Regions from separate parts of the Sinanaerobacter sp. ZZT-01 genome, predicted to be linked through region 3. Evidence: riboswitches for the same ligand, from Rfam matches in the RefSeq annotation. Region 3 holds a riboswitch; each other region holds the start of a gene.
What was found. A riboswitch is a leader RNA that binds a small molecule or an ion and turns the genes downstream of it on or off. The one in region 3 is predicted to bind cyclic di-GMP.

Region 1: linked by a shared signal. The riboswitch ahead of flgC (flagellar basal body rod protein FlgC) and the one ahead of U5921_RS05150 (methyl-accepting chemotaxis protein) in region 3 are both predicted to bind cyclic di-GMP.
Region 2: linked by a shared signal. The riboswitch ahead of U5921_RS01770 (RNA polymerase subunit sigma-24) and the one ahead of U5921_RS05150 (methyl-accepting chemotaxis protein) in region 3 are both predicted to bind cyclic di-GMP.
Region 4: linked by a shared signal. The riboswitch ahead of U5921_RS02400 (sigma-70 family RNA polymerase sigma factor) and the one ahead of U5921_RS05150 (methyl-accepting chemotaxis protein) in region 3 are both predicted to bind cyclic di-GMP.

The regions. Positions count from the first base shown of each region.
Region 1 is NZ_CP141728.1:62,264-66,533, reverse strand. It holds gene U5921_RS00365 (lytic transglycosylase domain-containing protein) at 1-108, shown strand, start outside; gene U5921_RS00360 (GGDEF domain-containing protein) at 140-1,207, shown strand; cyclic di-GMP riboswitch class I at 1,341-1,425, shown strand; gene flgC (flagellar basal body rod protein FlgC) at 1,651-2,103, shown strand; gene fliE (flagellar hook-basal body complex protein FliE) at 2,160-2,462, shown strand; gene fliF (flagellar basal-body MS-ring/collar protein FliF) at 2,492-4,057, shown strand; partial or broken gene fliG (flagellar motor switch protein FliG) at 4,047-4,270, shown strand, end outside.
Region 2 is NZ_CP141728.1:355,044-359,313, reverse strand. It holds gene U5921_RS01775 (S-layer homology domain-containing protein) at 1-1,666, shown strand, start outside; cyclic di-GMP riboswitch class I at 1,689-1,776, shown strand; gene U5921_RS01770 (RNA polymerase subunit sigma-24) at 2,121-2,615, shown strand; gene U5921_RS01765 (sensor histidine kinase) at 2,893-4,164, opposite strand; gene U5921_RS01760 (LytTR family DNA-binding domain-containing protein) at 4,189-4,270, opposite strand, start outside.
Region 3 is NZ_CP141728.1:1,028,395-1,032,664, reverse strand. It holds gene U5921_RS05150 (methyl-accepting chemotaxis protein) at 1-1,249, opposite strand, end outside; cyclic di-GMP riboswitch class II at 1,276-1,359, opposite strand; gene U5921_RS05145 (ArsR/SmtB family transcription factor) at 1,467-1,796, opposite strand; gene U5921_RS05140 (4Fe-4S binding protein) at 1,842-2,432, opposite strand; gene U5921_RS05135 (ATP-binding protein) at 2,433-2,630, opposite strand; gene U5921_RS05130 (MATE family efflux transporter) at 2,798-4,141, opposite strand.
Region 4 is NZ_CP141728.1:499,298-503,567, forward strand. It holds gene U5921_RS02400 (sigma-70 family RNA polymerase sigma factor) at 448-897, opposite strand; cyclic di-GMP riboswitch class I at 1,316-1,405, opposite strand; gene asd (aspartate-semialdehyde dehydrogenase) at 1,423-2,508, opposite strand; gene U5921_RS02410 (epoxyqueuosine reductase) at 2,603-3,631, opposite strand; gene U5921_RS02415 (LysE family transporter) at 3,733-4,270, opposite strand, start outside.

The DNA.
Region 1 (4,270 bases), 970 kb from region 3:
CAGATTTCGTACAGCGAGTTACTACAGGCAATGCTGCAAATCGACATTCTTAGTCAAAAGCTTGGAAGTTTGACCGAAATAGGAGACATGAATGATGGAGCGGAATAACAGGTGGAATTACACTCTGGAGAGAAGAAGGATGCAGATCTCAAACCTTTTTTGGGGTATTGTGTTGATTGAGTTTCTTACCGAGTTATCTGTTTTTTCTGTTTTAAAAATGCGATATGCTTTTAGCGAAAGTGTTAATGAATTCCAATATTTAAGGCAGTATGTTTTTACTCCCTCATTCATTAATCTTGTATCTGTTTTTTTCTCATCTGTCTTTCAACATTCGAAAAATAGGACTACGGATCAAAAGAATGATGCGGTTTTATTTACTGGAATCGTAATGTGTTTTGTCATCACCTATTTTCACGATACCGTATTTATTGTGTATGCAATCTATGTCATACCGATTATGGTGACAATATTATTTGGTGAATCGAAAAAGACGAGAATCGTCTTTTTCAGCAGTATGTTTTTTTCTTCTGTTAACTGGCTGCGTTCCTTTATTCATATAGGAGGGGCATTGGAACTTTTTTTTATTAATTTAACTGCATTTTATGCTGTTTTGCTTGCAGCCTATCTGATCTGCCAAGTTTTGATTTCCTACAATAAAGAAAATTTGATTTATTTAAAATCCGGTCATCGGCTGCAAGAGAGCCTGCGAGAACAGGTTAAGCAGGATCCTCTTACCGGTCTTTATAATCAAAATACATTTTTTTCATATATTGAAACAGTATTAAATGAGGATACACCTAAGGGAAAAGCGACAACACTTGCTATTATGGATTTGGATGATTTTAAAAAGATTAACGATACGTATGGACACTCTACCGGAAATGAGGTCTTAACAAGCCTATCTAAAATGCTTCGTATCTTTTTTTCAGAGGAGAATGAATTTACATCACGTTATGGAGGTGAGGAGTTTGCAATTTTATTTCGAGAGACAACGAAAGAAACGGCAGCAGAAAAAATTGATTATTTTCGCAAAGAGTTTTCAAGATTATCTTTTTCTTCGATGAATAATGAGAATGTTACTTTTAGCGTCGGTGTTGCCCAATCGAATTTTTTAAGGGACAGTCCTGATGATTTGTTCGACCGTGCAGATAATGCATTATATCAAGCAAAAGCACTGGGAAAAGACAGAACGATTGTTTTTACATAGAATTAACAAATTTTACATAGAATAGAAATTAATTTTGGAAAAATCCCATTTAATTTGTAATAATTTAGAATATATTGACAAAATAGATCGAATATGATATATTATTTTACAAATAAAATATTTGTCAAGAATTTCTCGACAAAGGCAAAACTGTTGAAAAGCAGTGACGCAAAGCTATAGGGTCTAAGAGCATACGCTTATGACAGCCAGTTTCCGAAAGAAAATTTTTATCAAAGTATGGGTTGCAATTTGGTAAGGATTGGAGCTTTTTTTTGTTTCATTAAAAATTATTTATTAAATATTGACAATAGGAAATGTAGGAATGCCTATTGTAATAAAGTAGCGAAAAATGTAAAATAATATTAATAAATAATTAACAAAAAGTCATTTTTGTAGAAATATTGGTAAATTTTATGATTTATTGTAGAAGGATGGTGGATGATTTGGCATTTTTGAATACTTTGAATATTAATGGTTCTGCTTTGACTGCTCAGCGACTGCGGTTGAGCATCATTTCAGAAAACTTGACGAATCGAGATACGACAAGAACAGAATCAGGAGGTCCTTATAGAAGAAAGACGGTAGCGTTTGAAGCAATTGAAAAAGGGGATTTTAAATCTTTGATGAACCGAGCACTGGGAAAGCAGCCGGCATCAGGAAATGGTGTGGGTGGTGTGCGTGTGAGCGAGATTATTGAAGATGAGTCACCTTTTAAAACCGTTTACGATCCAACACATCCGGATGCAGATGAGAGAGGTTATGTAAATTTACCAAATGTAAATATTTTACAAGAAACAATAGACGCAATGAGCGCTTCACGTTCTTACGAAGCGAATGTCACGGCAATCAATGCCGTTAAGTTAATGGCATCAAAAGCCTTAGAGGTTGGTAAATAAACATTCGCTATAGTAATAGATGAAATGTGATACGAAAAAGCGAATGGAGGAGAAAAATGTTTATTACACCGATGCAACCGCTAAATGGAATGGGGAAAATGCCAGAACTGGAAACAGAGAAAGAAGCGGTGTCTGGCGGCACCCCATTTAAATCAATTTTTGAAAATGCAATTAATAATGTAAGAGAAACAGAAGATCAAGTAGCTAGAGACACCGAAGCTTTGGCGTTGGGGGATGTGGATGACCTGCATACCTTAGGGATTAATTCTACAAAAGCCTACCTTTCCGGAAGGCTGTTAGTAGAGATGCGAAATAAAGCGCTGGATGCCTATTCGGAGTTGATGCGCATTAACTTATAAAAATTAGAAGAACGAATGAGGAATGGCTTTTGCGTGATAAATTTGATAAAATAATAGAACAGATAAAAGAGATTAATAGTAAATTGAGCAATAGAAACCGTTATATTATCATAGGAAGTGCTGTTGCGATTTTTGTGTTCGCAATAATCTGTACGATATTGTTGAATTCAAAGCCATATGACACGATGTTTACCGGAGTGAATCAGCAGGAAGCGTCGGAGATTGTAACGGCTTTACAGGAATTAGATGTCACTGCAAAATATGATAAAAATGGTAATGTTTCTGTACCTAAAAAGCAAGTAGATGAATTAAGAGCGAAGCTGGTTATGGAAGGGTATCCGAAGAGCGGGTTGACCTATAACACATTTTCATCAAACGTGGATATGATGGCAACGGATTTTGAAAAAAATACATATAAAATTTATGAACTCCAAGACCGTTTGGCATCTACAATTCGTTTATTTGACGGTGTAAGTGATGCAGTAGTAACAATTGCGGTCGGTCAGGATCAAAAATATGTTTTGGAAAAAGAAAAAGTAGAGCCGAGTGCGAGCGTAGTGATTATAACAAAAGGTGATACTTTAGATAGTGAACAGGTACAAGGCATTCAAAGATTAGTTGCAAGAAGTATTCCGGACATGCAGCCGGAGCAAGTTCTTATTACGGATAGCACGGGAAGAGATCTGACTTCTATGTACGATCTTTCGCAAACAGGTTCTTCCAAACTGAAATTAGCTTTAGAACGGGATATGGAAAATACGATACAGAACAAAGTTCTGCATAATTTAACCCTTATTTTCGATGAGGACTCGGTTCGTGTAACGGCAAAATGCACGATGGACGTAGATAAAAAAATAAAAGAAATCATCACTTATCTGCCAAGTACAGATGATCAAAAGGGGATTATTTCAAAAGAGGATAACGACGTTGAAATCATCGGAGAAGGTACGGCATCTGCCGGTGTTGTTGGAACGGACAGCAATGCACAGGTTCCGGTTTATCCGAATATCACAACTGACGGAAATGAGATTTATTACAAGGACAACAAGTCTTTTGACTATTTGGTAAGCAAGGTAAAGGAGCAGATTCAAAGCGATTCTGGAGTTGTATCAGATTTAACCGTAGCAGTTGTTATCAATACAAAGCAGCTAAGCAAAACGGAATTGGCAGAGATTAAACGGTTAGTTGCTACGACTGCAGGAATCGACACGGAGATGGCAGATGAAAAGGTCGCTGTCTTTAGAGCAAGCGTTACAGAGGATACTGTGCCTGCAAGTGGCTTGCTCAGCACGTTGGGAAAAAGCAAGGTTGTGCCGATTGCAATTGGAATTCTAGTATTCCTTTTGATTGCAGGACTGATTGCATTCTTTATTCTAAGGCGGATTAAAGCGAAAAAAGAAGCAGAAGGAGTTGCTTTGGAAGAAGGAACTAATGAAAATAATGATATAGATGAATTGATTAAGCTGGATGAATTGAAACAATCGAGAGAGCAGGAATTAAAAGGTGAGATTCGGGAATTTGCGGATAAGAACCCGGAAATATCAGCACAGCTTATCAAAACTTGGCTAAAGGGAGGCGATGGAAATGCCGACTGAGTTGACGCCGGGGCAGAAGGCAGCTGCCGTAATCATTGCTTTAGGAGCAGAAAAGGCATCAAAAATTTATAAGCACTTGAGTGAGGATGAATTGGAAATGCTGACCGTTGAAGTTGCAAGACTTCGTAACTTATCCTCTGAACAGACGGAAAGTGCCTTAGATGATTTTTATAAATTATGTTTAACACAAAAAGTAATAACGGATGGGGGACT
Region 2 (4,270 bases), 670 kb from region 3:
AGACGGCGGCAGTTCCTCCGGTGGTGGTTCTTCTTCCGGCGGAAGCGGAGCACCGACTACAACAACACCGGAAAAGATGCCAAATCAGCCGGTAACAGCAACGGCTCCTGTCGCGGCAACAGCAGGAACGAACGGTGTGGCAAGTGCATCTATCCCGGATAAAGCGATAACCGATGCCATTGCCAAGGCACAGTCCGATGCAACTAGCCAAGGCAAAACTGCAAATGGAATTTCTGTTGAGTTGAACGTAACCATGCCAAAGGGCACAGCTTCCTTGACAGCAACCCTTACCCGCAGCTCTTTGGATAGCCTTGTAAGAGCCGGAGTCAGCAGTCTTGAAATCAACGGCTCCCTTGTACAGGTTAGCTTTGATAAAAAGGCGCTGGCTGAAATCCAGAAGCAGAGCAGTGGTAATATCAGTATTGCCATTGCACCAAAGACAAACCTTTCTGATGCGGCCAAAAAGATGATCGGCACAAGACCGGTCTATGACATTACGGTAGGCTATGGAAGCGGAAAAACAGTATCCAGCTTTGGCGGTGGAATTGCAACAGTATCTATTCCATATACGCTGGGCAAGAATGAAGCAGTCGGTGGTCTGTATGCGGTCTATGTAGACGCAAAGGGTAATGCAACCCGCATTGCAGGCTCTGCCTATGATGTAAACAGCGGCTGTGTTATTTTCACAACTACCCACTTCTCGCAGTATGGTATCGGCTACACTGCACCGACAGCAAAATTTACAGATACCAGTACCCATTGGGCAAAGGAATCCATTGACTATGTGGTGGGCAGAGGGCTGATGTCCGGAAATTCGGAAACAACATTTTCACCAAATTCCGCTATGGCGCGGGGAATGTTGGTAACAGCCCTTGGCAGACTAGCAGGAGTGGATACAAAAGCCTATACAAAGAACAGCTTCACAGATGTAAAAGCAGACAGCGCCTATCGTCCGTATATTGAGTGGGCGTACAGCAAGGGCATCATTCAGGGCATCGGAAACAGCCAGTTTGCTCCAGACAGGGCGATTACCCGTGAGGAAATTGCGGTAATCTTTGCAAACTATGCAAAGGCAACCGGCTATACGCTGCCAATCACCCGTGAAGCAAGCAACTACGCTGATGCTTCCGGTATTGGAAGTGCTTACAGAGACGCTGTAAAAGCCATGCAGCAGGCAGGAATTATGATGGGCGGCAGTGACAATAAGTTTAATCCAAAGGGAAATGCCACCCGCGCCGAGGTTTCCTCCATGTTAGGTCGTTATATCAAGCTGACCATCAACCCTGCCACAGCGCAGGGCTGGGCGCAAAACGATGCCGGACAGTACCTGTACTACAAGGATGGCAAAGCTCTAACCGGCACACAGACCATCGACGGTGTGAAGTATTTTTTCAACACCGATGGTACGCTGAAAACCGGCTGGGTCAAGGATGGCGATAACTGGCGTTTTTATTCCGGTAAGACAATGTTAGTCGGCTTTTGGGATCTTGGTGCAAACGGAAACAATAAGACCTATTACTTTACTAAGGACGGTCTGATGATATCCGGTAAGTGGCTTGAGATTGACGGCAAATGGTACTATTTCTATACCGACGGCTCCCTTGCCAGAAGCACCAAAATCGACGGCTATGAGATTGATAAAAACGGAGTGAGAAAAACAAAGTAACCGACATTTCTAAGAAACAGAATTGAATTAAGGGCAAACCCATCAAAAGATGGGGACGCAAAGCCGAGGGTCTAAGGCGCACATTGTGCTATGATAGTCTGGCTGCAAAAAACTGCAAAGAGCCTGCTCTCTATTCTAAGGGCAGGCTCTTGTCATAAGCAGTTTTAGCTGAATTATTTGAAGTACAATCCCTTTTCGCTATGCGCCATAGCGAAAGGGGTAACCACATGAGCATTCCAAACTTCCATCCTTTTCGGGGTTGGAAATAAAGACGGCGCACGACAAATTCATATAGGCAAATACAAAAAGACAGCATTTTGCTTTTACAGGCAGAGTGCTGTCTTTTTGTATTTGACAAAGTTCCTGCGGATACGACATTTTTCAGCTTTTCACTGCCGTGGTCCTCCCTCCGATTTGTTTCGCATTTTAGCAAAACAGATCGGAGGAAAGGAATATGAAGAATTATAAAGATAGTGATTATGCACTGAATAAGTTCAGTGAGGGAATTGTGTACCGCTTTGCCGACCGTATCGTGGAAATTACATTGGAGGACTACCTTTCGGAGAATCCCGGCAAAACCGCAGAGGACTTTCTGGAACTGAAAGCCCTGTCAGATGAAATCTATCATCAGCAGGTGATAGATGAGAATCGGACAAGCCGTTTGAATGTCAGTATCAATGGCTTAGAGGATACGGAGGCGCTTGCTACGGCTTCTCTTGATGTAGAGCTGATACATAAAAAAGATACTGAAAAGGCCATAGAATCCGCCAGACAACTTCTTGACAGCGGTGGATTAACAGAAGTTCAGCGGCGGCGGTTCCTGTTGCATTTCTTTCAAGGGCTATCCTATCGGCAAATTGCAAGCTGCGAAGGAGTGCATTTTACTTCTGTACATGAAAGTATAAAAGCAGCTACGGCAAAGTTGCAAAGTTTTTTTGACATTGGGTAACCTAAACGGTAAACAGCGAATAATTGTTGTCTGTTGATACATGTTGCCCACTTCACCACGGTTTAAAAATGTCCTTATGATACCGTGGAGAAAGTCGAGGGGTTAAGGTCATTAGGAGGCTATGGTAGTCTAACTACAAAAATCACAAGAGCCTGATCTCAAAATAGAGAGCAGGTTCTTGCTGCATTTTACAAATATCTTTGATATCAGGCAGAGCTTTTGCTATGAACGATGGCCAAAAAGCACAGTGTGAGGACTTAATAGATAAAACAATCTCCTATGCAGTAGCCTGAAAAATAAACCACCCATCCTTAACCGAAAACTGAAATACGCCGCCATGCTTTTCCACGATATGAGCTATACTTTTTGTGCCAAAGCCATGCCCCTGCTCTTGTGATATTGGAAGCCCTTGTTGAAATATCGGCTCTACGTGATAGCTGTTGTGCAGATCAATGCACAGCTTATTATTTTTGGAATACATACGCAGCCGGATGATGCGTTTGTTGCTGTCAGGTATCTGTTCACAGGCATGGATAGCATTTTCCAAAGCGTTTGACAAGAGCGAGCAAAGCTCAGTATCGCTAAAGGGAAGCAAATCAGGCAGTTTTGCATCCACCGTCAGCATGATTTCCGCTTGTTTCGCTTTCGCGGCGAAAGCGGACAAAATCAGGTTGACGGTTTCGTTTTCACAAAAGCGTGTGGGCGTGATGGCATCCATGTCGGACTGGGCAGTTCGTAGGTACTCTTTAATCCCCTCGATGTGTTCCTTGGAGGCCAACCCCTGTAAAAGCGCAAAATGATGGCGCATATCATGCCGATAGGATGCGGCGTTCTGCTGTAACTGCCGCAGAGAAGCAAATTCTGTCTGCGCCAATCTAAACTGCGCATCCAACATATCCTTTTCTCTTTGAAGGCTTGCCTGTTTTTGTGTCTCAGCGTAGTAAAGGATCACAAACACAAAATAGAAAACAGAGATTGTTGAGGGCATGAACTGTACCGCCCACTCGGTGCCGCTGTAAAGCACATCGGTGTAGATGGCGGTCACATAGTCAAACAGATAGTAGAAAAGTGGGACTCCGCCTAAAAATAAGCAAGATTTAGTGGACTTCTCCATCAACTGCCGAACAGATCCGGCCACATATCTTTTCAAGAAATAATAGGCCAAAAACACGAATGCTATGTAAAAAATATGGTCTGCAAGTCTGCTGTCCAAAGCGGCTCCTGCAAGGAAACCAAACCAGCGTGGTGCTTGACAGCAAAGATAACCGGAAAGCACGCTGACAACGGAGATGAGCCACGGACGTTTATAGTATAAAGAGAATATCACAATCAGCGGCAGATGGATAATCAGCGGATACAGCTTTGATGTCAAATCTAAGCCCAAAAGCCACCAACTGGCGGTTTGAACGAAAAGGAAAATGACACAGAGCAAACCGATAGTGAACCTGTTTTTCTTTGTGGGTTCTATTCCCGCAAAGAGAACAGTCACCATGATGCCAAAGACCAGAGAAACCCCAAATCGTAAGAGTCCGATCACTGTTACTGCCATTGAAAAATACCTCCCTCCATTTTCTTATTCCCCTTCCATTTGATAATTCAGATATTGCTGCTTAATCTCCTTTGCCTTGCCCTGTGCGACAGGAACAGCGGAAAGG
Region 3 (4,270 bases):
CGATTTCACTGGAAGCGTAACTGATCTTATCCATAGCTTCAATCATTTTTTGCATTTGCTGTTTTCCTTGAGCAGAAGATATGCTGGCTTCTTCTGCAATATTCTTTGCTTCTTCCGCATCCTTTGACGTTTGTTGAATGTTGCGTGTCATGTCATTAACAAAGGAAGAGAGCTCTTGTATAGCAGAAGTTTGTTCTGTCGCACCTTGTGCCAAAGTTTGAGAGCCTGCTGATACTTGAACTGAGCCGCGAGAAACTTCATCGGATGAAGTATTAATCTGTGCCAATGTTTCGGAAATATTGATAGAAAATTTGTGTATGGAATCATTGATTCCAGATAGATCCCCTTGATAATTTGCTGCTGATTCTAAGATGAAGTTCCCATCTGAGAAATGTTTCATCGTAGTGTCAATGTCATAAAGGATATCGCTCAGGTTGTCAATGGTTTGTTTTGTTGCAATGGACAAGGTCTCCAGTTCATCTCCGGTATTTATTTCAGGGACCGAAGAATGCAGGTCCCCCTGACTGAGCAGGCTCAGACGCTGTGTGATACTTTTCAATCGGTCTGTTATCTTGCCGGCAATTACGGTTAATATGAACGTTCCCAGTGCACCCATAATGATACTGAATGCAATCATTTCGATCAGGGAAATGCGTTTCGCAGTCTGATATTGGCTGATTGTTTTTTCGATGTCTTCATAGTAGTTTCCGGTGCTGATATACCAACCGTAAGGCTCATATTTTTCTGTAAATGCACGCTTTTTAAAACTGCCTTCTCGGTTCGGTTTTGTAAAATAAAATTCCGTGTAATTTCCACCTTCATTTCCCGCCTGAATCAAACTTTGAATATAAAAATTTCCTTCAAGGTCTTTTGCGTCATATCGCTGCTGCCCTTCGTATTCAGGATTCATATGTACCACGCAGTCACCGTTTTCTAAGTCAGCCCAGAAATAACCTTCCCCGCCATTGTATCGAGTGTCACGGACAATTCGCTTGGCTGCTTCCATTTCTTCATCATGTGTAATTTCACCGTCCAAGTACCTTTGGTGATTCACATCTAATACGCTGATTAGATTTTCGATACTGGTTTTTATGACAGAATCAAACTTTTGCTGTTCCGCAGTTATTGCTGAATTATGGGCTTTTGTCAGTTCGATAAATGAAATGAGTCCTTGAATAAAGACGGCTGTAAAAATAAGAAAACTGAAAATAAGTACAAGCTTTGCTTTGATGGTTGTGTTCTTGATCATTAGTGTATTCTCCTCTATTCCATTTTTGAGATACGGTGGGTTGCATCACTGACTCCGTACATATTAAGATGCCCACATACAATATGCACTTCATAATCCCCTTATTCTCAATAGCTGTTCTGCTATTAGAAAGTTTACCCATTTTTCCAAAGCATAAACGAAAAAAGTTGCTTAAAAAATCTGAATTGGTGTTGAATTAGTTGTTATTAATGCAAGATCAACAGCAATAGCAGCTTTTCAGAACTTGAAGAATGGCCTCTACACGGTGGTCACTTATGGAATAAAAGATGCTCTGACCTATTTTTTTTGAGCTGAGAATGCCGTGTGCTTTTAGTACCGAAAGATGCTGAGAAAGTGCTGATTGCGTAATGTGCGCCACTTGATTTCCGATTTCACTGACACTGAGAGAGCTCTCCATGAGGATGCATAAAATCATAAGGCGGTTTTCATTAGCTAGAACTTTAAGAAGCTCTGTTACACGGGTCAAGTTCTCCTCTGCCATTAATACATCACGCTTAGTCTTCACATTACTGTCTGTTTCATTCATCTTTTGTTCCTCTCTTTCTATAAAATTTATATATGGGACTGTGAATCATTCAGTACCCTTAGTCGCTTTATGTCTCAGCTGGCAAATACCTTGTGTCATAGTTCCCATAGGGCAATAAACGCACCAAGAGCGTGGTTTATATAATGCCATAGTGATTAAGCCCAGCAGAGCAGATGTCAGCATCAAACTGTAAAAACCAAAAGAAAATTGTGCAACCCAAGGAGAAACAATTGAAACGTCAGTCCATTCCCAAGGAAGCTTAAATGTCCAAAATAGAGTAACGACCTCTTTCAATCCACGTGCTTCGGAAAATACCAGATAGGTTGAGAAGAGCATATTTCCAAACATAGTCAGAAAGAAAAGCAAAAAACCATATCGGAACCATTTTGAGCGAATCCACGACGGAATGGATCGGTGAGCGGACAAGTGAAGCTGATTGCCTAAGAGTGCAAAGAGCTGGCCACGGCCGCAGTAGTGATTACAATAATGTTTATTCCCTCCAATCAGCGCAAATAAGAGCGGCAGGATAAAACAGAGGATGCCAATCCATGCAAAGAGAATATTGAAAAATCCCAAGATCAGATAGATGGTTGTTACGATCCAGAGGTAATCATACCAATGTTTTTGTTGTCTCATTTATATCTCCTTTCTATCAACAATATGTATTACGGACGCAGGACAAGCTTTTTGACATTTGCCGCAGCCCACACATTTTGAATCATCTATGACTGCCAGACTTCCTTTAAAAATAGAAATTGCGTGAAGCGGGCAGACCTTTAAGCAGCTTCCGCACGCTACACATTCATTTGAAATTGAAGCTATTTTTTTTGCCATAATAAATCTCCTTATTAGAATATTAGTATATACTAATATATTAATATTTATAAAAAATGTCAATCATTTTTACAAGATTGACAAAATTTTTTTTCTGGAAAGAAGATAGGGAATTATTTAATTTGACCTTATTCATTAAGAAGTTTCTTAAAGAATAAAGCTTTATTTTATGAATCAGTACACGAATTGGGAAACATGGCACAATGGTTTCGTTTATAATAGTAGGCGGATAAAAATAAGGTCAGAAATTCAGCAACAGGAACGGCAATCCAAATCCCCGCTTCTCCAATCATTTTCGGAAGCATGATAATGGCAGCGGATGCAAATATGAGGCAGCGAAAAAGTGAAAGAATACCTGCAATGCGGCCATTACCAATAGAAGTAAAGAGGGTGGATATAAAAATATTGATTCCGGTAAATAAAAAACACCACGAAAAAAGAAACATACCATTTTTTGCGACTTGAATGACAGCAGTATCTTCTGTAAATATCTTTATCATGAATTCTCTTCCGGTGAGAGAGAGAAGAAAGATGACAATAGACATCCAAGCTAAGCTGATATAGGAGTGACGGAGAACCAACCGCGTGCGCCAGTCATTTTTTGCTCCGTAGCTGTAGCTGATAATCGGCGATGCACCGACGGAAACGCCCATGTAAATTGCAACGAGAAAATAATAAATAAACATGAGGATGGAAACGGCAGCAATACCGATTTCTCCTTGGTATTTTAAGATGCTGATATTGAAAAGAAACGTAATGATTCCTGTTGAAAGCTCTATCAGCATTTGTGAGCTTCCGTTGATACAGGAGCGTACGAAAAATATACCATCTGCAAGTGGTTTGGTCAGACGGAGGTTAGACCGTTTACTTAGGAAGTAAACAATGCCGATTGCTTCGGATAAAAGGATGGATAAAAAAGTACCTAAGGCGGCTCCCAAAATACCTAGATCCATTGGAGCTATAAACAGGTAGTCAAAAACAATATTAAAAAAAAGACCCGAAGTCGACATAAAAAAAGCAAGAGAGGGATTTCCGTCAATACGAGCAAAATGTTCGAGAAATAGTTTAAACATCATCGGAATGGTCATAAGTGCCGTTAAGAATCCATAAATTCGAGTGTAAGGCATTAGGATATCTGTGGAACCCAAAAGCTTTAAAATTGGATTTAAAAAAAACAAACAGAAAAAAGTAAGGATAAGACCGATGGCAAACAAGGCTAAAAGGGTAAAGCTGAATAAAGAATCTGCCTCTTTTTTCTTTTGTTCCCCAAGCTTAATTGCAATTAATGCGCCGGCTCCGGAGGCCAGCATAAGAGCAATTCCGTAAAAAACACAAGTAAGAGGGACAATGATATTGATTGCTGCTAGTGCATTTGCGCCGACAAAACGGGAGACAAAAAAACCGTCTACCGTCGTGTAAAAAGATAAGGTGATCATACTGATAATAGAAGGGAATAAAAACCGCAGGAACTGCGGATAGCTTTGTCGTTCATTAAATGCAGCTGATTCCATAAGAGGACCTCCGTTCTAGCTTAAAATAAAGGATAATCATAGTGTGATTTTCTATAATATAAGAATAAACCCTGTAGTAGCTATAGAGTCAAGTAAAAATGGAGGCATTGGCATGAAAATAGAGGTACA
Region 4 (4,270 bases), 530 kb from region 3:
TCTACGCTTCTATTTGACACTACTTCCCGAAGCTAGGGCGGCAACAGCAACGACCTGCCGGTTAAGCGGGCCTCATAGGAATTTCACCTCTCCCAGGATCTCTGCGAGCCGTCCCCATTGCGATGTCTGTGGCTGGGCGGAAGTAGCGTTAGCACTGTCCATTTCATTGCGATACAGCTCACCACAAGCTGTTTTATGACCGGGCGTTCTCGCTCGTCACCTTCGATGCCATCGGTTCGACGGACGGATAAGGCGGTATATATACCACCTTATCCAATCCGCAGGCAGTTTTGGCGCGCCCGTCAAGGTCGCTGCCGCTTTTCACACGGCTGGACAGATCATGTATTGATGCTGCCGGATATGAAATTTTCAAGGAGCAAAAGGGAAAATAGAAAAACCCCCTCACTTACTTCCACGCCCAGTAAGGGGGTTTAGAACCAAAAACTTTTAAATTTTCATTATTTTTTTAATCTTGTCCAGAATTTTATGTTTTCGCTTGTTAACTCCTTTCTGCGAAATCCCAATTTGCTTCGCATAGGCTTCTTCGCTTTTTCCATTGAAAAACAGTTCTGTGATCAGTTCCTGTTCTTCTGGCGTGAGTAGTTTCAGGCTGGATAACATTTTTTCAATCAATACGGCCTTGATGGCGGCATCCTCCACGCTTTCTTCCTCTGATGCAAACTGTCGATTTTCATCAGTCAAACGCTCATAGGAATCCTCTCTGCTGGGAATCCATGTGGCAGATAGCCGAGTATAATCTATCTGATAGCGCTCCACTTTCAGATCGTACTGTTGGTATTCCATCTTACGGTCGCTTTTTTCAAGCACTTCAATGATCGATTCACTTACATCCGGATATTTTGCCCGGTAATTAATTCTCCTTTTATGTATAGCCATAGGCTTGTCCTCCATTTCATGATGTTTAAAATCAATGAATGAAGAACAAGCGGCGGGGAGCGGCAGTGTGGTTTTATCTTACTTACATTTAAGGTATCAGTTCGGTATCTGATTTTTGGAAAATTCCGTCGTTGTATCTGTTTTCTTGTCGAAAGAAAAAAGTCAGTACGTTGCTGTAAGCAAAATACTGACTTTATAGGTTTCCGGATATGAAATTGTGTGAATATCGGGTGCTGTGTCCGGAAAGAGTTGTCATGAGTTTGACCTCCCGAAACAAAAGGGACATGGGGTCATACAGTGTCCTCCTTTATTATGGAGAGCGGCAAAAGCCCTGTATCCCGATACACCAATATTCCGTCAAAAGCCGATAAAATGAGCAAGAGCCTGCCCAATAAAGAGGGCAGGCTCCTGCGCGGTTTTTGGCAGCCAGGCTATCATAGTACTTGAAAGCACCTTAGACCCTGTGGCTTTGCGCCCCCATCTTTCAATGGGTTTGCCCTAAATTGTATTCAAGTTATTTTTATCTCAATGCTTTCCAATGAGGCCTTTCATCGTAAGTAGTTCAGCACATAAAACAGAGCCCCCAGCTGCACCACGTAAGGTGTTATGGGAAAGTCCAACGAATTTCCAGTCGTATATACTATCTGGGCGGATTCTTCCAACGCTTATTCCCATACCATTTTCGTAGTTTACATCTAAATTAATTTGCGGTCGATTCTCGTCATAGAGGTATTGAATAAACTGTTTTGGTGCGCTGGGCAAATTCATGAGTTGCGGCTCACCCTTGAATTCCAAGAGCTTATTAATTAATTGCTCCTTTGTTGGTTTATTGCGAAATTTAAGAAATACTGCAGCAGTATGTCCATACAAAACAGGAACGCGAATACACTGACAAGTAATTCTCGGCTCCCTTGCTGGCACAATTAATCCGTTTTCAATACCGCCCCATATCCGCAAAGGCTCTTGTTCGCTTTTTTCTTCTTCACCTGGGATAAACGGATTTATATTCTCAATCATTTCAGGCCACGTATTAAAATTTTTACCCGCCCCGGAAATTGCCTGATATGTCGTCACCACCGCTTCAAATGGTTCAAATTCTCTCCATGCTGTTAATACAGGGGTATAACTTTGAATAGAGCAATTTGGTTTTACAACAATAAATCCCCGCTGTGTGCCTAGTCGCTCTCTCTGTTTTATAATTAATTCACAATGATGCGGATTAACTTCCGGTAAAATCATCGGCACATCTGCCGTCCATCTATGAGCGCTGTTATTAGAAACAACAGGTGTTTCATGTTTTGCATATTCTTCTTCAATTACTTTAATTTCTTCCTTTGGCATACTAACAGCACTGAACACAAAATCCACCTGATTGGAAATACAATCTATATCATAAATATTATAGATATTCATAGATTTTAACCGCTCCGATAGAGGTGTGTCCATGCTCCAACGTCCTCTCAAAGCTTCCTGATACGTTTTTCCAGCAGATCGTTCACTGGCAGCTAGCGCAGAAATTTCAAACCATGGATGATTAGAAAGCAAAGATACAAATCTTTGTCCCACGGTACCAGTAGCACCTAATATACCAACTCGTATTTTATCAGCCATAATAGTTCCCTCCTATAAACGCATTAACACATTATTAATTTTTATGAAATGAAAATAGTTTATACAATTACATTTATAATAAATTCTAATAATTCTATTTAAGTCCTCTTTTGATGCATATGGCGGTTGCCATTTCCCGTACTTTGGAATAATTGCTATTACAGGATTCTATAATAGAGGACTTATATTTTTTATCAAAATAATTATTCATATAGTTTAGTACGTTTACTTGCCACTTCCATAACTCATCTGGAGTAAGGTAAAAAAATTTGGGTTGAATTTTCTCTTTGTAGGTTTTCTCATCCATTTTTAAAATGTTTTCTGCAGTTAAAATGTCTGACAGCGCTTCTAATTGAGGAAAATTCTCTTTTCCTATCCATTTTCCACGATTCATCGGGCATACATCTTGACAAACATCGCAGCCGTAAATCCACTCCCCAAATTGTGTGGCTAAAGACTCTTTTAAAAGATCTCTTCCTCCAAAGGTCGTTAAAAAAGAAACACATTTCAATGGATTCATCATATACGCTCCGCACAGCGATTCGGTAGGACAAGCCTTAATACAGCGGTCACAGTTATTGGGGCAAGGTGAAAGTTTCTGCTCTTCAACCAGTTTCATTTCATAGTCAGTCAAAAATGCTTCGATACTAATATACGAGCCAGATTCGGTGTAGAAAAAATTATTTCTCCTGATAATACCAAGTCCGGCCTGCATAGCTGCCCAGCGCAGCCCAACTAAACCGAACTTTCGGTTGGTGGAAGTTCTCATTCCAAGATTTCTTATATATTGCTCCAATTCCACACTATTTTGATATTCTTTTGTATTTTCATCAATGCGGGTATCTAATAAATACTTTTTTGCAATATTCCCACTCATTGATTCTGGAACATGATATTTCGAATATGGTACCGTCAAGACCACAACAGATTTAGCCCAAGGAAACTCCTCTTTAAATTTTACAAGGCGCTGCTGCCCTTGATAGAAGGGCTGTGACTCCGGTATCTTTTGTGTTCGCTCATTTAATTTGTTTTCATATTCAGACATCATACCAACGGGAATAATGCCGCATTTTTCATAACCAAGCTTAAGAGCCTTTTGGCGTATTAACTGTGCTATCTCCATCCTAGATTCATACCTTCCTTGACCGCTGTCTCACCCATTAAACAAATCGATGGTATCTTCGAAGCATTACCTCATTTGCTATAACGCAATGTCTCCTGTTTTTATAAAAATAATGAAATGGCACAATATACTAACAATAAGGCCATAATTGCATTGATAGCTTTTCGATATTTGTTAAATAAGTTTTCAAAAACCGCACCAAAAACAGCCCAGCAAAGACAGCCAGAGGTGCCAATCACTGCAAGCAGTAATGCAAACATCCCAATTGTAGCTATATCGTGGTAATGTGGCAAAACGTATGAAGACATTGCAGTAATTCCATACAGAATGATTTTTATATTAACAAATTGGAGGAGCATTCCCGATAAAAAAGAATTAGCATGTGTTATGCCGTTACTTTTATGTGGCTTGTCCCTCCATACTGTCCACGCTAAATAAAGAATGTAAGCCGCTCCTATATAAATCATTGCCGGCTTAATGGAAGGAATATACTCGTACAACAACGTAGAAAAGGCAGCACAGGCTGACATTACTATAACGAACCCAGAAAAAATTCCACCAAAAAACGGAATAGAGCGTTTGAATCCGTCGCGCCCAGCATTTGTCATAGACATAATGTTATTGGGGCCAGGCGTATAG